Regions from separate parts of the Sporosarcina sp. QA0331 genome, predicted to be linked through region 3. Evidence: riboswitches for the same ligand, from Rfam matches in the RefSeq annotation. Region 3 holds a riboswitch; each other region holds the start of a gene.
What was found. Region 3 has a riboswitch for cyclic di-GMP ahead of AC0L13_RS21080 (methyl-accepting chemotaxis protein). Riboswitches for the same ligand answer to the same signal wherever they lie in the genome.

Region 1 (4,346 bases), 590 kb from region 3:
AGAACTATAGCTTGAACCACTTTTAAATTTCCTATATATCTTTTTTGCAAATCAGTGATCATCCATGCTGCAACTAGTAAGGCACTAATAATTCCAAGTTTGAAAATCCAGGGCGCTTGGGGGCCGAAGAGAAAAAAGACCGAAGTTAACAGTAGTGATATAGCCCGAAATAACAACGACAAGTTTAGAATATTCCCAGGGCTCCCTGTTAATGCTCGTAAAATCTCCTTACTCTTCCGCATAAATACTTCTACCTTCATCCCACATTTCATCGGTTACGGTCAAGTGCTCTTCAATCGCTTCATATTTATATAATTGGTTCCCGTCCACAATAAAATAGCTAGCCCTCACTACCCCTTCCTGTTGAACGAAAATAGGAAGTTCCTTCTCATCCGCTATTTTTAAAAGCGACTTTATATCTGACAACAGCAATATTGATTTTCCATCCATGCCTTCATTTCTCGATACGGCAATGATTCTATTTCCATACTTTTTATTAATCAATTCAATTTGTGATTTTCGTTTTCTTGGTTTCATAATGTTGTTCAAATAAATCCATAGCAGCGACAATACTATTGTCGACAGTAAACTAGAAATCCTTACAATAGTGACAGGTACATCGACACCTAAAAATTGGAGTGTGCTCGTAACAGTTTCAAGAGAACCGAACTGAATCGATGAGGTAAATTCTTTTTCGCTAGCCAAAACAATGCTGTCGAATAAATAATGGAAAACAAGGTTTTCATTTGCTTGCAATTCCCTTTCATTTCCATCAAAACTAATAGTCCCTTTTATCATCGGAGTTACTATTAAGGAATATTTAGAAGGAGTAATACCAGTTTCCTCTTCCGCCTGAGTAATGAACGCATTTATTTTATCCAGATCAATCGTATAGTTGCCATCAATAATCGAAACGGTTGTCCCTTTCTGTTGGAAGGATTGTTTTTGCTCCAACGGAAATGTCTTTTCCCAAAGATCTTGGGCGACTACTGTTAACTGGACTTCATGTTCCCCCTCAACCTTTACATCTTCTGCCGAGGTAACGATCGTTTTCATATCAATTGGAATTGCCGTTGTAATCTTCTTTAAAATCGTTTCTCCGACTGGAACTGTTCCTCCAGACGTATTGAGGACATTCGGTTTGATGGTAGCTTTATAGTCGTATATTGTCGTTATTTCAATTGGGTTTGAATGGGTCGTCGTAGTTGAAGTAGTTGGTTGTAGGAAGGAGTAGATTAAAATAGCAATGGATACAGCAAGGATACTAGAAAGGATTAAATTCCGTTTATTATTCCATCTTGTCAGAAATTGTTTCAAAACAGCCACTCCTTTACTCTTCGATTTCATCATCTATTTCGGTAGTCATTTCTAATTCGTCTACTTGCAGCGATTCTTCCGCATGTTTTTCAGGAGTATTCTCTTCTGGTTCTTCTTGCACAATAACCGCTTCTTCCTTCTCATCGCTATCTTCTTGTTCAGGATTTTCCACTTCCTCTTCTTCTTTTTCATCCTCTTCTTCCAACAGCTCAAGAAGGATCTGTTCTATGTTAGATTGGGGAATACTTGACTCTACCAATGCATAGCCACCATCCCATTCGACATCCAATAAAATCGATTCGCTTATTTCTTCAGGATGGCCTAGAATTGTAAAACTGGCACTTCTTCCTGGTCCGATTTGAAATGATTCATTTGGGGCTATGCTGCCAGAGTTTCTAACCTGTACAACGTTTTCCATGTTATTTGTAATCCAAAATAGCCGGCCTTCCCCATAATGGACAGATAATAAAGCATGACTTTCAGATACTGAGGACACTGTCGCTTTGTTCCGCAGTTCTGTGTTAGAAAAACTAGTACTTTGTAGAAGTAAAAGTGATAAGAACAATAATAATGCAGCACCATATAAGTATTTTTTCACCGAAATACCTCCCGAAAATAATAAAAACCCAATCAAATCGGACGCTTGTCCGCATTTAATCAGGTCGGTTGCACCATTAACTCCATACGTCCAAGGTGCCCAAATACAGGACGTATTTCATCGTTCCCATGATAAAATTGTAGTATTACAAGTATTATATCGAACACAATTTGAATATTTTGTCATTATTCGTAAGGAGTATAGTTCTATTTTTGATTATTCGGATGTTATTTTGGAACTAAATGTCGAATTTTTCCACTAATCAATAAAAAAGAGAATTGACCGTATAGATCAATTCTCCAAAAGCACTTTCTTCTATTAATCGACAGCCTCTCCACTGACAACAAGGTTCGGAGCAAAATTGCCGAGGCTTGCATTGTTTCCAACAACAATTTTCACATCTACTTTCGCAATTTGATTCATTTGAGCTGAAGGGCCTGAAGCAGCTGTCAATTTCGCAACATCAGCACCTCTTATACTATCGATTTCAGTCCAATTATCGTTTCCACTCTTCACCCAAACACTGATGCCTTCCGGCAAATTATATTCGGTTTTAATAGTTGCATACACAATATTTTCCGAGTTGTTTTCTACAGTAAAGAGCTCGTTCCAAATATACTCACTATTTTTCTGCAATCCAAATGACGAATTATTATTCCCTTTGTTGAAATCAATCTTTAACACACCATCTTCAATCGTTGTCGCATTATGTTTTCCGACATTTAATGCAAGAAGCGCTTCGTCTGTATTGACAACACTCCCTGTCATCGCACTCGTAACAGTTGCGGATGAATACGACATGGCGGCCATTAGGCTTGAAATTGCAAGTAATAAAACAATCATCAAGAGACTTTTTTTCGTTCGCACTACGACACCCCTTTTATTCTTTTATGAAAAAAGAATTGATGACAAATGCCATCAATCCTTTTTTTCATCCTTATTTCGCTTCCGCTGCAACGACTAGGTTCGGATTGAAATTGCCGAGAGATGCTTTGCTGTCTACTACCAATTTCACATCGACTTTAACCTCATGATCATTATTATTCTTAAATGCAACAGGAAGATTAGCAACAAAAGCACCGTTGACGCTGTCGATTTTAGTCCATTCGCCTTTTCCGGCCTTCACATACAAACTAACGCCGGCAGCAGGGTTGTTTTCTGTTTTGATAGTAACATCTACTCTGTTTTCAGAATTGTTTTTCACACTGAAAAGTTCGTTCCAAATGTATTCACTTTGTTTTTGAACCCCATATGAGCTGACAGGCATACTTGTGACATTCCCTTTATTGAAGTCAATCTTCAATACACCGTCCTCAACTTTTGCCGCACTGTGCTTTCCTGCATTCAGTGCCAATAAGGCTGTATCCGTCGTTTTCACAGTTCCTGTCATCGCACTTGTCACAGTTGCAGATGAATACGACATTGCAGCCATTAGACTTGAAATGGCTAGCAGCAACACTACCATCAATAAACTTTTTTTCGTCTTCAAAATACCATCTCCTCTACTTTTATTCGGCTCCTCGCCGTTGTCTAACTGATTTAAGTATAGAAAAGATATTCATAGACTTCGTCGTTCGTAAGAATACTTTTTTAGAACTCTTTCGTCTACATTGCAAGCTACTTTTGATACTTGAGACTACTACGAATGGCTACTAACAAGTATACTTTGGTACCATTCCCCTCCCTCTTTGGAGGGGTTAATTCAGGTGATATTTATCTTACAATTACAGTAAGGGGGAATATATATTGAAGCAATTATCGAAGGCTTTCAACATCCTGCTTCTATTCGTCATCCTGCTTACACTTTGTGCAGCAGTCGGATCTGCCATTATGAAAAAGCCGATATTGCTCACTGTTATACGCTCCGACAGTATGGTACCTGTCTGGGAGCGCGGGGATATGGTAGTCATTGAAAATGTCGGTAAAAAAGATACTATCAATGTGGGAGATATCGTATTCTTTACAACCGACAAAGGAAGTTTATCCACCAAAGGATGGATTGCACATCGGGTAATGGAAGGAAATGATGAAAAAGGATTTATCACAAAAGGGGATGCCAATAAACAGACGGATCAGGAATCAGCAGGTACAGGTTTGATTAAAAGAGAATGGATTGCTGCCAAGGCCGTGACAATCGGAGAATCCCCTCTCGTCATACCAAAAGCAGGCTATTTCTCTCTTTGGATGGAAAAATATCAAGGTAATCCATATGTATTGCCCGTCTTTGCCGTCATCTTAGCATTGCTTATTGGAATCGGAGAATTGAAATCAGGCAAACGGCATAAAAAGAAAAATAAAGGGATGGATTTGCAACTGATCTATATAGGCGGCGGATTTGTTATTGCGATGATCATGGGAGGTGCAATGCTCGCTTCCAGCCAACATGTGAGGCTTATATATGAGGTATCTGAAACGAGCAAGGGGGTCCTCA
Region 2 (4,346 bases), 660 kb from region 3:
TTGTTGGTGGAAAAGGTTCTTTCGCATTACTGTCCATCGGTACACTTAAATCGATAATTTGAGCTCCCACTCTCAAAACCCCTTTCGAAATTGGACTAAAGTAAAAACGACCAACGATCCTCCTTTCTCCCCCTTTTTTATAATTAACGATAAATCGGTGATACCTTCTCAAAAAATATCTAAAAGCCCTACAAAATTTTCACCATATTTAGCTGCTAATTCATCATGGAAGTGATTAACAACTTGATTGATATAAATATCGTGTCGAATATAGTTGAGTGTAGTCCGGGTTAACGCTGTATGACTGGATATAATGGCATGTGCATTTCCCTCAGCAGAATGAAGTATAAAGACACTTTTTTCATCTAATACACATGAAAGTTCTCCCGTATGCCTGCGGTCGGAGAATTCACCTTGGTGATGGGTGAAATGCAACCATGGAATCTTCTTATCAGTGCCATCGAATAGAATGGAGATTACTCGAACCCCCTTCTTAAACGCTTCAAGTAAGTCATCCCATAAAAGCTCCAATTCACTGTTCCAGCAACTAAGGTAAATTGTTTGTTCTGTGGATTGGATCATATTCCTTAAAGAATCAATGGAAGATACATACCCATCCAAATGATAAAGTTCCGACCAATCTGGTTTCATCTGATTGGAGATCACTTTAAATTGGCTTTCCATAAAAGCGGTATCGTTTTGGAAGTCCAATTCTATCTTTCGTAATAATTCCTTATAAGGAAGGGGAGAATATAATTTTTTGATTGAGTAATTGCCGTCTAAAACCGGAAAGACAACTTCTTTTTCACACATTCGATTTAGATTTTCATACACTTTCGGGCTGGGAACGCCCGATTTAATAGCGATTTCATTTCCGTTTAATGGATTAGATTGTAATAAAGCAACATAGATTTTAGCTTCATATTCCGTAAATCCATATCTTTTTAGAGTTGAGTTTGTTTTGTCAATATTCATTTTTATCACCTGGATTAATACTACTACCATGGTTGTAGTAAGTCAGGGGCTAATGTCAGATCGACATCCGATTGGCACGCTTTCGAAACAGCGTGGAAAACATATGCCCAAAAGCGGGATGAATCATTGTCAGAAGAATCGATGGCTAGATAGGCGACCTGATCGTGATGCAAGGTTTTTAGCCATTGGCTGATCAGCGTTGTTTTGCCATAGCCTGCAGGAGCCCGAAGAATGGTCACCTTTTTGAAGGTACCATTATGAAATTTGTCATGCAATCTTGTTCTGTTAACGCTATCCGAAAGGGGTTGCGGTAACTTTGTTTTTGCAGAAAGAAGAACCGTCATCAATTTTCCCTCCTATTCAGGTGCAATTATATAAAAGTAATCTATAATTACCGATTATTCCTAATTTTACACTTCTGTAAATTTATTGTCTACATGATTTCTGTCTTATAAAACGCAAAAGAGAGCCCGTGGGTCGGCTCTCTTTTGTCATCTAGATACCACTATCAAACAGGCAGATCAAACTGGTATTGCACTAATCCAGTCTCGTTTGCGTAAAGGGCGGCCTGTGTGCGGTCGCCAAGACAAAGCTTAGCCAAGATTTGGCTGACATGTTTCTTTACCGTGTGCTCCGTAATGAACAGGCTGTTGGCAATTTGTTTATTAGAGTATGCCATCCCCAACTTTTCCAACACTTCCTTTTCCTTTACGGTCAATTGTTCGAGTGGACGGTTGTCTACTAGCGGCTCCCTCTGTGACTGGATCAGCAAGTCAATCATATCGGGATCATAATACTTCCTTCCTCGCTGAATCAGATGAAGCGCGTAAATGAGTTCGTCGGGATCTGCTTGTAACGATATGAATCCATCCACGCCCATTTTCCTTGCATGATTGAACAGGAGAAGGTCCTGTAAATCGGTCAAGATTGCAAATTTGCAGGCGACATTGAGCCGCTTCGCTTCAGCGATTATTTCCAAACCGCTTTCGTGCCCTAACATGAAATCGGTAATTAGCAAATCCGGATGTTCTTTTCGAATTAACTGAAGAGATTCTTGCTTGTTTTTTGCTTCACCAACCACGTCGAGCCCGCTAGGCAATGACAGGGTCAAGACGAGCCCTTTGCGAATGAGCAGTTGATCATTCGCCAATACAATTTTCATCGATAGAAAGCCCCCTCGCCTAAAATGTAGGAACATTAAAAATGTCCCGAAGAAACAGGGCCGGTTGCACCACTGACTCCCTATATCCAAGGTGCCCACATAAAGGATATAGTTCATAGTCTCCTATGTATGCATAGAGTGACATTTTTAAATAAGTATACAAAATCCTTACATTTAGTATAGGGACGTCTTTGAATGTTGAATACTGAGGAATGTTAATATTCATAAATTCTGGTTGTTTCATGAACATTCCACGCGCGATAATGAGCACAAAAAGCCTCATGTATACTTGTGTCATGCGACGACGTATACAAGAGGCTATTCCTGATTCTATTCATATCAGCAGCTCAAATCATCTGCCATTCAGTATGGTAATTTCTTTCATTTCATCTTCTGTTTTCAACGGCAATTCCGTAATTGTCCAGTTTTGTGAGAGGAACTGCTTCAGTGTTTCTAACTCACTCTCACTCACTTTCAACTGTTTCATGCCCTCATCTGTCAACGAGTAATCTTTCCCGGCGTTTTTTTTGAATTTCAACTCCAGAAGCCCTCTTATGGTAATGAATTTCACTTGATATCCGTCCACTAGGATTGATGCAAAAGCATTTTTATCTTGCTGATAAAGTGAAATCAAATCACCATAATAATAATTTGGATTGATGCGTTCCCAAGAACTGCTGTCCCTTTGCTCGAGTTGAGTTAGCAGCTCCTCATTTGATATGCCATTGCTGCGTAGTGTTTCAATCATATACGCTTCCATTAATGTAAGTTTAGTAGTCGCCATCCAACATCCTCCTCAAGAAGGGGTGGCTCGCGAAAATACGGCATTTGAAACGAATGGAGTGGGTTTTATGGGCTAGTGATTGGTCTGTTGAAATCACTCCCTCTTCACTGCAAAGGAAACTTCTCCCTCGCCATCTCGATAAACACTGTAGAGGCAGGGGTTTGTTGAGCGTTTCTCCGATAGCTGAGAACGATCTTGCTTTTAAATGCTGGATCCTTGAGAGGATACAAATTGGCTTCTACCTTTACAGCGGCACTTTCGATAACACTTTGAGGAACAATCGTAATGGCGACGCCTTTATTTGCTAATCGTAATGCGTTTTCCGTATTGGATGTTTCCAATACGATTTTTGGGTGAATATGATATTCCGAAAATACTTGGTTGGTGAAACGACGTAGTCCGAGTCCCGGTTTTGCTAATATGAATTTTTGCCCATCCAACAAGGAAGGATTGAACTCCTCGTCCGGTAGTGGGCTTTTTTTATACAATGGGTGATTTGGCGGGATGACGATGTAATTGTACTCATCGTACAGATGATCATAGACGATATCATGATTTGTAATGGGAAGTGAGTTGAAGCATACGTCAATCTGATTTTGGATGAGCAATGTTTCCAAAGTTTCTGTCGCGTCTTCCACGAGTTCGATTTCAATGCCGGGATACCTTTGCATGAAGTCAGGAAGAAACTTGTAAAGTGTATACGTTGAAAGGAAAGGGCTGACACCGATTTTGAGTCGGCCTTTTTTTAAACTGGATAGACCATGGAGTTCGTTTAACATCGTATGGATGATCGTTTCCACGTCATTCATATAGGAAAGATATCTTTCGCCTGCATAGGTGAGCGTAACAGGCGTGGATTGTCTGTTGATGACTTCTACTCCAAGGTCCTTTTCTAGCCGCTGGATGTATTTGCTTAAGTATGGTTGTGAAATATAAAGTTCCTTCGCTGCGCTGGAAATACTGCCATGTTCAGCAATCGCTTTTAAATAGCTAGTACTTAAGTCTTTCACTACGGTCGGCCTCCATCCGCTAATTTGGCGCTAAACTGCGGCCATAACAAATTAGTTATCAGTATTATAGGGGAATTAGTATTATTTTTTAAGTTCTTTTTGTGACATAATTGTCTGTGGCGATAAGAAACTTTTACTATAAAGAAATATGGTTTCTTTATAGTTTTATAAATTAGGAGGGGATCGTATGGGTGAAGTTCAAACTGTGCCTAAGGCGAACAAAAATATTTTATTGAAATATTTAATTGTTTTCATTCCGCCATTGATAATTTATTTATTACCGACGACGGATGCATTTACGCATGAAATGAAAATATTCTTTGTCATTACAGTCATAGCAATTTTACTATGGGCGCTTGAACTAATCAATCTTATTATCGTTGCGCTCGTTCTTCCTGTTTCATTCATTCTAAGT
Region 3 (4,346 bases):
CGCTTGGCATTTTAATCGACACGTTTATCATCAGACCGTTGCTAATTCCAGCGCTATTAGTGCTGCTGGGCAAATGGAGTTTTTGGCCGAAGCGTATGTAATCAATGAAATACGTCACTTCCTATACTAGGGAGTGACGTTTTTGTCGTTAATTCACAACGTGCGCATCATGTGCTCTATCGTACATTTCAACCCTTCCTTGTAAGAAGTGCGAGGAAGCGGGCCGATTTCGGCTTCATATTTAGTACCATCTAATACAACCGGTTCTTCATTCAAATAGAACATTTCAACCACTTCACGCATGTTAGCATTGAAAAGACCTAAGAACCGTATTTGATTTTTCGATACAGTTCGGACTGGTTTGTTATATCCGGAAAATTCGCGGATAATCTGAATGATTTCTTCCCCGCTAATGACGTCATAGGCAGGAATATTATAGTTTTGTCCATACGCATTGTCATGCAAGGATAAGTTGACCGCTGCCTTCGCTCCATCCGGTGTGTAAATAAACTCCCTTGCAATGGTTTGGTCACCGACGAACATTGCTTTTTTTTGTTGAACAGCTCCCTTTAATGTGAAATGCAATATCGTATTTTCCGCATTCGGACCATAAAAATCTGGAAAGTGGGCAATGATTGTTGGAACGTTTGATTGTTTGACAAGCTGCTCCACTTGTAAACGAATCTTCCCCTTTTTTGTATGCGGCTGTTTTGGTGTGTTTTCCGTCACCTTGGCCCCGGCCGATCTGCCGTAAGCATAAATATTTTCAACCAATACAAGCTTTGATTTTTGGATTTCCGCCGCTTTTAAAACATTTTCGATGAAAGGGATGAGTTTATTCTCCCATTCCTGATAAGGGATATTAGCTGCTTGGTAAATGACATCGACATTTTCAGATGCGGCCATGAGATCTTGTAAATTAAAAACATCCCCGGCTTGAATGGTGATTTCCTGACGCCCATCATACAAACGTTTCAGTTTCTGCTCCGAACGGGCGAATGCCGTCACTTCCACACCTCTGCTAATCAATTCATTCACAATCGAATATCCCATTCCGCCGGAAGCTCCCAACACTAGTGCTCTTTTCATAAAAATCCCCCTAGTTCATTATTTGACCACTGTTCAAATGGAGTGAAAAAAGAAAGCCAATAGATGGCTAACTTTGAAAGATACCTTTCAACAAAAACTGGACGTGTGCCTTTGCCATATCCAACACATCTTCGTATTGGACGACATGCCGCAAATAGTGTGTGACAAATCCATGCAAGGATAAGAAAATAGACCAAATCTCGTGAATCGAGAGCTGCTTCTCACTCAAACTATGTACGGTTTGAGCAAACAATTCATACGTTTTGTTCGGGCCTTGATTGATAAAGTTCAGCACTTCTTCGTCTTTGATTAAAAACATGATTTCATAATGGCTTTGATGATTTAAACCAAACTCGATATAGCCGAGCAAGATGGCTTCAAGTTTTTCCCGCGGGGCCAGAGGGGCTTGTGCGAGCTCCTTTAACTTTTGTTCCAACATGCTGAAATGCTCTTCCACCAGTGCATAAAATAGCTCTGCCTTATTTGTAAAATGATAATATATGGCTCCATGACTATAACCGAGCTCTTTCGCTATTTGCCGCATCGAAACGTGCTGATATCCTTTTACGATGAATAAGTCTCTTGCAGCTTCCATGATCATCTCTTGAGTCAGATCACGTTGCGCAGATTTCCGTGATGACATAGTACCTCCTCATTTGACCGCTGTTCAAATAAATAGTAACTAGTTTTAAAAGTATTGTCAATTGTTTATTCGGAATGGGCAATAAATCGGGGAGGTGTTTGCGAATTGTAGTATAATTTTTTTACTTACCCGCTTTTATATAAGAAATAGATTAAATTTAACTGGATCAAAAGTGCGATACTGCAATTAACTTTTTCAATAACAATAATCCTGTAGTAGATAGTGCTAATGTAATTATTTGTTTTAGAAAAAATAGTACTTTTTATTGCCTATTCTGAAAATCTATGGTACTATTTTCAAGTAATATAGTTGGCAAACCTTTCGAAAGAGAGGGACGCAAAGCTCCGGGTCTAAAGCAATTATTGCTATGATGGCTGAGCCGCATGAAACTAGATTTTTTTCTGGTTTTTTATTTTGCCTATTTCTCAATTTGAAATGGGTATTTTTTATTGCATAAAATATTTACAAATGGAGGAGCAGAAAAGGTATGCGTTTGTTAAAAAACATTCCGCTTAAATTCAAATTATTGCTTACTGTTTTTGCAATTGTTATCGCTTTGTTCGCTGTCACAACGGTCCAAAGCATTTCTCAGTTGAAAAATCAGCTGGAAAGCGATCTGGAGCAAGAGCTGACAAGCGTCGGTCTATTGACGGCAATGCAGTTGGATGCGAAAGATGTAGAAAAGGTTTTTAACGCAAAAGGGGAATCTGATACCGACTTTTTAAAGGTCCAGAATCAGTTGGATCATATTTTGGAACAGCAAGGCATTATGTTTTGGAGCTATATTTGGAAAATGGAAGATGGCGGTGTTAACACTGTTGGCTATACGAATAATTTGAACGAAGTGTATGAAGTCGGCGAATTGTTCACTGATATTGCACCCGAACATATGACAGCTGCAGAGCAGGCGATCGAAAATGGCAAGCCGGCAGTCACCAGTATTTTTGAAGACACTTTTGGGTCGTGGAGAACGGTATTTAGTCCAATACAGGATCAAAAAGGCAATACAATCGCTGTCTTGGGCATCGATTACTCAGCCGACTATATCGAAGCGACCATTAAAAAAAGCATTACGAAGCAAATTGTCATCGCAGTTATCGGGCTTGTTATTTTATTTGCAGTTTTATTCTTTACGATTATCCGTTTGCTCAGCCCATTGAACAAAGCGGTTCTCATTGCCAATCAAGTAGCAGGCGGCGATTTGCGTGATGTGGAATTGGATGAATCAAAAGATGAAGTCGGAAAACTGTCTGGCTCCATTAAAGAGATGGTATCCAATTTGCAGCACGTCATTATGAATATCCGAAACACATCAAATATCGTTGCATCGTCTGCAACACAGCTTACAACTACTGCTGAAGAGTCTTATCGCAATGCGACGAATGTTTCGAAAGAAATCGATCATCTTGCGAAAAACGCTGAAACGACGATGGTCATGACAGTGGAGACAGCTTCTGCTATGGAAGAGTCTGCAACGAGCATTCAACGTATCGCAGAATCTGCACATACCGTTTCCGAATCGTCGTATTTTACTTCAAACGCTGCGAAAGAAGGAAATGAAGTCATTCAGCAAGTCATTGACCAAATGCAATTGATCAATGAGTCTGTCAATCAAATTGATGAAACGATACAAGGCTTGAATGAAAACTCAAACCGCATTAGCGACATTGTAGATTTTATTACAGCTATTGCGGAACAAACGAATTTGTTGGCTTTGAACGCTGCGATAGAGGCGGCAAGAGCTGGTGAACATGGAAAAGGCTTCGCTGTTGTAGCGGGAGAAGTAAAGAAATTGGCGGAGCAATCAGCGCATTCAGCTTCCGAAATCTATAAGCTCATTAATCATATTCAATCCAACTCAAATGACTCTCTTTTAGTAATGGAAAAAGGGAAAGAGAATGTGCGCGTCGGATTGGATCAAACAGCGAAAGCCGGAGACATCTTCAAAGAGATTGTTCTTTCTGCTGAGCAAGTTGCGGATCAAATCCAAGAAATTTCGGCTGCATCACAAGAGATTTCAGCTTCTTCAGAAGAAGTGGCCGCGTCGGTAACGAATATGAAAATAGCATCAGAGCAATCGGCTGATCTGTCGATTAACGTTTCGAAATTGACGAATGAACAAGTGAGATCAATGGAAGAAGTGATTGAGGCTTCCGCATCATTGGATAAAACTGCGGAAGAACTCCAGTCATTGATCAAACGATTCGAATTATGAGGTGAAGTGAAATGAAGTTAGGTCTTGAAGGGAAAAACGTGCTCGTAACAGGCGCAAGTATGGGAATCGGAAAAGCGATTGCCCTCCAATTTGCCGAGAACGGAGCAAACGTTTTGATTAATTATATCGGTGATCAGGAAGTAGCCGAGCAAACTCGCCAAGAAGTCGAAAAACACGGTGTCCGTGCATTGACGTACCTTGCAGATGTATCCGAATCAAGCCAAGTTCGTGAAATGTACGCCTATATGGATGAACAGTTTGGCGGCATTGATATTTTAGTGAATAACGCAGGGTTTGCGCAAGACGCTCCGATTACGGAGATGACGGATGAACAATGGGATCGAATGATCAAAGTCCATCTTTACGGCTGTTTCAATAACAGCCGTGAAGCTGCTAAAA

Region 1: it holds a riboswitch for cyclic di-GMP, as region 3 does, so the genes downstream of both, AC0L13_RS02945 (hypothetical protein) here and AC0L13_RS21080 (methyl-accepting chemotaxis protein) in region 3, are expected to answer to the same signal.
Region 2: it holds a riboswitch for cyclic di-GMP, as region 3 does, so the genes downstream of both, AC0L13_RS03210 (response regulator) here and AC0L13_RS21080 (methyl-accepting chemotaxis protein) in region 3, are expected to answer to the same signal.

What each region holds. Positions count from the first base shown of each region.
Region 1 covers NZ_CM147850.1:583,793-588,138, reverse strand. The annotation lists gene AC0L13_RS02955 (sensor histidine kinase) at 1-20, opposite strand, end outside; gene AC0L13_RS02950 (DUF5305 family protein) at 229-1,317, opposite strand; gene AC0L13_RS02945 (hypothetical protein) at 1,331-1,915, opposite strand; cyclic di-GMP riboswitch class II at 1,970-2,052, opposite strand; gene AC0L13_RS02940 (DUF1102 domain-containing protein) at 2,234-2,782, opposite strand; gene AC0L13_RS02935 (DUF1102 domain-containing protein) at 2,853-3,404, opposite strand; gene AC0L13_RS02930 (signal peptidase I) at 3,662-4,346, shown strand, end outside.
Region 2 covers NZ_CM147850.1:645,339-649,684, forward strand. The annotation lists gene AC0L13_RS03195 (cyclase family protein) at 1-76, opposite strand, end outside; gene AC0L13_RS03200 (TrmB family transcriptional regulator) at 169-975, opposite strand; gene AC0L13_RS03205 (hypothetical protein) at 999-1,319, opposite strand; gene AC0L13_RS03210 (response regulator) at 1,484-2,137, opposite strand; cyclic di-GMP riboswitch class II at 2,188-2,270, opposite strand; gene AC0L13_RS03215 (hypothetical protein) at 2,490-2,921, opposite strand; gene AC0L13_RS03220 (LysR family transcriptional regulator) at 3,026-3,931, opposite strand; gene AC0L13_RS03225 (SLC13 family permease) at 4,119-4,346, shown strand, end outside.
Region 3 covers NZ_CM147850.1:4,142,987-4,147,332, forward strand. The annotation lists gene AC0L13_RS21065 (MMPL family transporter) at 1-101, shown strand, start outside; gene AC0L13_RS21070 (SDR family NAD(P)-dependent oxidoreductase) at 154-1,089, opposite strand; gene AC0L13_RS21075 (TetR/AcrR family transcriptional regulator) at 1,157-1,732, opposite strand; cyclic di-GMP riboswitch class I at 2,034-2,119, shown strand; gene AC0L13_RS21080 (methyl-accepting chemotaxis protein) at 2,220-3,947, shown strand; gene AC0L13_RS21085 (SDR family NAD(P)-dependent oxidoreductase) at 3,959-4,346, shown strand, end outside.